Regions from separate parts of the Ottowia pentelensis genome, predicted to be linked through region 2. Evidence: predicted binding sites of a transcription regulator. Region 2 holds the regulator's gene; the other holds the start of a gene.

Region 1 (3,402 bases), 2.3 Mb from region 2:
CGCCGTCGTGCAGTCGGCCCTGCAGGCGCCCGAGCCGGTGACGGCACCGGCGCCGCTGCCGGCGGCGGACACCCGGCCGACGGCGCCGCCGCCGGAGGAAGACGCCGGGCCGGGCCAGGCGGCGCTGGCGCGCCTGGTGGGCGAGTCGGCGGCCATGCGCTCGGTCAAGCGGCGCGTGGCCAAGGTGGCGCGCAGCATGGCGCCGGTGCTGGTGCACGGCGAATCGGGCACCGGCAAGGAGCTGGTGGCGCGCGCGGTGCACGCCTGCAGCCATCGCCACGCCGGGCCCTTCGTGCCGGTCAACTGCGGCGCCATTCCCGACAACCTGCTGGAGGCCGAATTCTTCGGCGCGCGCAAGGGCTCCTACACCGGCGCCGTGCAGGACCGCGAGGGCTTCTTTCAGGCCGCGGCCGGCGGCACGCTGTTTCTGGACGAGATCGGCGATTTGCCGCTGGCCATGCAGGCCAAGCTGCTGCGCGCCATCCAGGAGCGCAGCGTGCGCCCGCTGGGTGCGACGCAGGAAGAACCGGTGGACGTGCGCATCGTCAGCGCCACGCACAAGAACCTGGCGGCGGCGGTGCACGGCGGCAGCTTTCGCCAAGACCTGTTCTATCGCCTGAACGTGATCGAGATCGCCATTCCGCCGCTGCGCGAGCGGCGCGAGGACATCGCCGCGCTGTGCCAGGTGCTGCTGGCGCGCATCGCGCACGAGTCGGGCGTGCCGGCGATCGAGCTGGCGCCCGAGCAGCTGGCCGCCATCATGCGGGCGCCGCTGGCGGGCAATGTGCGCGAGCTGGAGAACCTGCTGTACCGCGCGGTGGCGCTGGGCGGCGCGCGCGACTCCAACCTGGGCGACCTGGCCCCGCTGGATGAGATGCCGCGCGGCGCGGTGCCGTCGCAGCCCGCGCCGCTGCCTGCGGCCGTGCCGTTGACGCCGGCGGCGCCGCATCGCCCGGCGTCGGCGCCGGGGCAGGGCCTGGCGGCGTGGCTGGACGGGCAGGAGCGGCAGCTGCTGATGCAGGCGCTGCATGAGTCGGGCCTCGATCTGGCGGCGGCCGCGCAGCGCCTGGGCCTGGCCGCGCGCCCCTTGCGCTGGCGCCTGCAGCGCCTGGGCATTCCATGGGCCGAAGACGATGGCGCCCCAGCGCCGGCTCCGCGCTGACGCGCCCTGGCGGCAGGGCTGGTACGCGCCGGCGCAGGCGCTGCCGTCGCCTAACCGGGGGCCGCGGCCCGAGGGTGTCGCCGTCTCGCTGATCGTGGTGCATTCGATCAGCCTGCCGCCGGGCGAGTTCGGCGGCGCGCAGGTGCAGGCGCTGTTCACCAACACGCTGGACTGGGATGCGCACCCCTACTTCCAGGGCCTGCGCGGCCTGCAGGTGTCGGCGCATTTCTTCGTCCGACGCGATGGCGCGCTGTGGCAGTTCGTCAGCACCGACGAGCGCGCCTGGCACGCCGGCACATCCAGCCATCGCGGGCGCGCCAACTGCAACGACTACTCGGTGGGCATCGAGCTGGAAGGCCTGGAAGGCGGCGCGTTCGAGCCCGCCCAATACGCCAGCCTAGCGCGCCTGTGCAAGGACCTGCGGCGTCACTGTCCGATCGACGCCATTGCCGGCCACGAGCACGTCGCGCCCGGCCGCAAGCTCGACCCCGGCCCCGGCTTCGACTGGCGCGCGCTGCAGCGCGCGCTGCGCTGGCCGCGCGCCTTTTATCCCGACGGCGTGCTGGGCTGAGCCCGCGCCCGCGCATGCGGAGGCCGTGACTGGTCGCCGTTGTCGCTGCGCGTGGAAAATCCGCCATACACCATAGCTTGTGTGTTGTGCTTTGATAAAACACTAGATATAGTGTGTCCACCCGAAGCAAAAAAACACCACAAGCCCGCGTCCGGCACCTGCTTCGAGCCGTCTGAGACCCCTTCGCACCCTCCGAGAGACACGCATGCAAACTGCCCGCAGCACCGCGCCCTTCACCGTGCCCGTCACGCCCGCTGCCCCGATCGAGCCCGTGGCCGCCACCGCCAACCCGCTGACCCACTACCAGATCATGCGGCGCAACGGCGCCGTCGTGCGCTTCGAGCCGGCCAAGATCGCCGTGGCGATGATGAAGGCCTTTCTGGCCGTGCATGGCACGCAGGGCGCGGCCTCGGCCAGCGTGCGCGAGCTGGTCGACGAGCTGACCCAGACCGTGGTGCGCGCGCTGATGCGCTCGCGGCCGGCCGGTGGCACCTTTCACATCGAGGACGTGCAGGACCAGGTCGAGCTGGCCCTGATGCGCGGCGGCCACCACGAGGTGGCGCGTGCCTATGTGCTGTATCGCGAGCGCCGCGCGCAGGAGCGCGCGCAGCACAAGGCCGCCCCGGCCGCGGCGGCGCAGGTGCTGCATGTACTACAAAATAATGAGCGCATTGCGCTTGATCTGTCTGGGCTGCAAGCCCTTTTGACTCAGGCCTGCGCCGGCCTGAGCGCCGAGATCAGCGCCGCGCCCATCCTGGCCGAGACCCTGCGCAACCTGTACGACGGCGTGCCCATCGAGGAGGTCTACAAGGCCGCCATCCTGGCCGCGCGCACCCTGATCGAGCAGGAGCCGGATTACACGTTCGTCACCGCCCGCCTGCTGCTGCACACCATCGCGCAGGAGGTGCTGGGCGAGGACGTGGGCCTGCCCGAGCTGGCCGGCGCCTATGCCGAATCCTTTCCGCGCTTCATCCAGCGCGGCGTCGAGCACGAACTGCTGGACGAGCGCCTGCTGCAGTTCGACCTGGCGCGCCTGGGCGCGGCGCTCAAGCCCGAGCGCGACCTGCAGTTCGACTACCTGGGCCTGCAGACGCTGTACGACCGCTACTTCCTGCACGTGCGCAAGCAACGCATCGAACTGCCGCAGGCCTTCTTCATGCGCGTGGCCATGGGCCTGGCGCTGCATGAAATCGACCGCGAGGCGCGCGCCATCGAGTTCTACGAGGTGCTGTCGTCCTTCGACTTCATGAGCAGCACGCCCACGCTGTTCAACAGCGGCACGCGGCGCTCGCAGCTGTCCTCCTGCTACCTGACCACGGTGCCCGACGAGCTGGACGGCATCTACGAATCGATCAAGGAAAACGCCCTGCTGTCCAAGTATGCCGGCGGCCTGGGCAACGACTGGACGCGGGTGCGCGCCCTGGGCAGCCACATCAAGGGCACCAACGGCGAGTCGCAGGGCGTGGTGCCATTCCTGAAGGTGGTCAACGACACGGCGGTGGCCGTCAATCAGGGCGGCAAGCGCAAGGGCGCCGTCTGCGCCTACCTGGAGACCTGGCACCTGGACGTCGAGGAATTCCTGGAGCTGCGCAAGAACACCGGCGACGACCGCCGCCGCACGCACGACATGAACACCGCCAACTGGGTGCCCGACCTGTTCATGCGCCGC
Region 2 (3,402 bases):
AGTGCATCGCCCGCGCCGGCTCACTGGTGGGCGGGCTGAAGTACTACGTGGGCGCCGCCAACCTGCCGACCGACGGCGGCTACGCCGACAAGGTGATGGCCGAGTACGCCCGCCTGCACCGCGTGGCCACCGGCAAGGCGCCGCCGATGGGGCCGGCCGGGCCCGAGCTGCGCGCGGCCAACAACGTCGGCGCGCCGCCGCCGCCGGCCAAGCTGGCGTCCTGATCCGGCGCGCCCGGGCAGGGCGCGGCGCTCGGCTAAACTCGCCTCCGTGCGCGACTGGCGATAGGTTTCGGCTGCTCTCGGCTGGCACCGACGTGGAGCGCGGCAGGCCACGCCTGCCCACCACCACGGGGAAGCGCACCGCCCACGCGGGCTCATCCTGAGCGCGCGCAGGCGCCCCACCAGCCGTTCGCCTGGGCCGCCCCCGCCTGCCGGGGGATTTCGTCCATAAGGATTGCCATGTACCAACGCAGCACCACCATTGCCCAGCAGGACCCGGCCGTCTGGGCCGCCATCCAGGCCGAGCACCAGCGCCAGGAAGAGCACATCGAGCTCATCGCCAGCGAAAACTACGCCTCGCCCGCCGTCCTGCAGGCAGCCGGCACGCAGCTGACCAACAAGTACGCCGAGGGCTACCCCGGCCGGCGCTACTACGGCGGCTGCGAGCACGTGGACGTGGTCGAGCAGCTGGCCATCGACCGCGTCAAGCAGCTGTTCGGCGCCGAGGCCGCCAACGTGCAGCCGCACTGCGGCGCCAGCGCCAACGAGGCGGTGCTGCTGGCCTTTTGCAAGCCCGGCGACACCATCATGGGCATGAGCCTGGCCGAGGGCGGGCACCTCACGCACGGCATGGCGCTGAACATGTCGGGCAAGTGGTTCAACGTGGTGAGCTACGGCCTGAACGCGCAAGAGGCCATCGACTACGACGCGATGGAGAAAAAGGCGCGCGAAACCCGCCCGCGCCTGATCATCGCCGGCGCCAGCGCCTACAGCCTGGAGATCGACTGGGCGCGCTTTGCCAAGGTGGCCAAGGAGGTGGGCGCCATCTTCATGGTCGACATGGCGCATTACGCCGGCCTGATCGCCGGCGGCTGCTACCCCAACCCGGTGCCGCACGCCGACGTGGTGACCAGCACCACGCACAAGAGCCTGCGTGGCCCGCGCGCCGGCTTCATCCTGATGAAGGCGGAGCACGAGAAGGCCATCAACAGCGCCGTCTTCCCCGGCCTGCAGGGCGGCCCGCTGATGCACATCATCGCCGCCAAGGCCATCGCCTTTCAAGAGGCGCTGCAGCCCGCCTTCAAGCAGTACGCCGCCCAGGTGCGCCGCAACGCGCAGGTGGTGGCCGAGACCCTGACCCAGCGCGGCCTGCGCATCGTCAGCGGCGGCACGCAAAGCCACGTCATGCTGGTGGATCTGCGCGCCAAGGGCATCACCGGCAAGGAGGCCGAGGCGGTGCTGGGCAGCGCGCACATGACGATCAACAAGAACGCCATCCCCAACGACCCGGAAAAGCCCATGGTCACCAGCGGCGTGCGCATCGGCACCCCGGCCATGACCACGCGCGGCTTCAAGGACGACGAAGCGCGCCTGACGGCCAACCTGGTGGCCGATGTGCTGGACGCGCCGCGCGACGAAGCCAAGCTGGCCGCCGTGCGCGCCCAGGTGGCCGAACTGACGAAGCGCTTTCCGGTCTATCGGTGATTGCCCCGGGCTCTCGGATACTATCATCGTGATAGCTGCCCGCGCCTGACTGGCGGGCTCCAGAGCCCGATTCGACATCCATATGCGCTGCCCCTTCTGCACCCACAGCGAAACCCTGGTGGTGGACAGCCGGGTGTCGGACGAGGGCGACTTCATCCGCCGCCGGCGCCAGTGCGCGCACTGCGGCAAGCGCTTTACCACCTACGAGCGGCCCGACGTCAGTTTTCCGCCCATCGTCAAGAAGGACGGCCGGCGCGTGCCCTACGCGCGGCCCAAGCTGCAGGCCTCGCTGCAACTGGCGCTGCGCAAGCGCCCGGTCAGCACCGAGCAGCAGGACGCGGCCATCGAGCGCATCGAAGAGAAACTGCTGGCCACCGGCGCGCGCGAGGTTGCCAGCGCCCGCCTGGGCGAGTGGGTGATGCGCGAGCTGAAGAAGCTCGACAAGGTGGCCTACGTGCGCTTTGCCAGCGTCTACCGCAGCTTCGAGGACATCGACGAGTTCCGCGCGCTGGTCGACGAGGTGAAGCGTTGACCGCGCCCGCATGGACTTCCTGATCGCGCTGGCGGCGGCCTTCATCGTGTTCGCGCTGCTGCGCGGGCGCGAGCAGGCGCGCCGCATCGCCCTGCTGGGCCGCGTGCTGGGCCCCTACCGGATCGAGCCCATGCTGGAGAGCCTGACCGAAGGCTACCTGCGCTGGCTGCACGAAGCCGACGCCGAGCGGCGCGCCCAGATCTGGGGCACGCTGGCGGCCACCGAGCAGGCGCTGGCCAGCCAGTTCGGCCGCTTTGCCGTCGACTTCGCCCGCGTACCGGCGCCGCAGGCGCAGGTCGCCAAGCTGCCCTTTGCCCTGCCCTTCGCGCAGCCGCTGCTGCCCGGGCGCCTGCTGTTCGACGCGCGCCGCCTGTTCGAGCTGCACGCGCGCGCCATCGACGTGCTGGCGCGCCACGCCGACGCCCTGCCCGACAAGGAGCACGCCTACCGCATGACGGCCGAGCTGTACCTGATGCAGCACAGCTGCCACTGGTTCTGCCGCTCGCGCAACGTCGCCTCGGCACGCCTGCTGGCGCGCCACCAAAGCAGCTACGCCCAGGTGCTGGCCGGCGTGGCGCCCGACACGCGCCGCGACTACGAGGCGCTGGTGCGCTGAAGGCTCCCCGTCAAGCGCTGGTGGCGGCTGCCCGCAGCAGCGCCTCGCTGGCCACGTCGGCCGGGTAGAACAGCTCCAGCGTCAGCTCGGCCAGCGTCACGTCGCGCGGCGCGCCGATGGCCGCGCGCGCGGTGAACAGGGTCAGGCGCTGTTCGCCGATCTGCAGCTCGCAGGTGAGCACCAGGCCGTCCGTACCGTCCGGTGCGGGCGGCGGACTGGCCATCAGCGCCGCCACGTTGGGGTAGGCCAGCACCTCCTCGGCCAGCGCGGCCAGCTCGGCATCGCCCGTGGACTCGCCCAGCCAGCCCAGATCCTGCACCAGGTGCCGCGCCCAGTCGGCGAAATTGTGGGTGGCGGCGGCAAAGCCCTCGGGGTGCAGGCTGGCGCGGTAGATGTTGAGCGTGGGTTGCCGCAGCGCGGGCGGCAGCAGGGCCGTCATCCGCTGGGCGGCGGCGTTGGCCAGCACCACGTTGCCGCAGCGGTCCAGCGCCAGACCGGGATAGGGCTCGTGCGCGTCCAGCAGGCGCTGCAGCGCACTGCGCACCGCG

The links. Region 2 encodes NrdR, which represses ribonucleotide reductase genes. Its sites were predicted from a motif close to CACNANATNTNGTG; they were not measured.
Region 1: the regulator NrdR is predicted to act here: its motif matches at 1,834-1,847, upstream of ACWHMB_RS16325 (ribonucleoside-diphosphate reductase subunit alpha).

The regions. Positions count from the first base shown of each region.
Region 1 covers NZ_OZ224513.1:3,381,718-3,385,119, reverse strand. The annotation lists gene ACWHMB_RS16335 (sigma-54-dependent transcriptional regulator) at 1-1,162, shown strand, start outside; gene ampD (1,6-anhydro-N-acetylmuramyl-L-alanine amidase AmpD) at 1,134-1,733, shown strand; gene ACWHMB_RS16325 (ribonucleoside-diphosphate reductase subunit alpha) at 1,939-3,402, shown strand, end outside.
Region 2 covers NZ_OZ224513.1:1,055,026-1,058,427, reverse strand. The annotation lists gene ACWHMB_RS05065 (lytic transglycosylase domain-containing protein) at 1-224, shown strand, start outside; gene glyA (serine hydroxymethyltransferase) at 462-1,706, shown strand; gene nrdR (transcriptional regulator NrdR) at 1,789-2,238, shown strand; gene ACWHMB_RS05050 (hypothetical protein) at 2,249-2,854, shown strand; gene ACWHMB_RS05045 (helix-turn-helix domain-containing protein) at 2,865-3,402, opposite strand, start outside.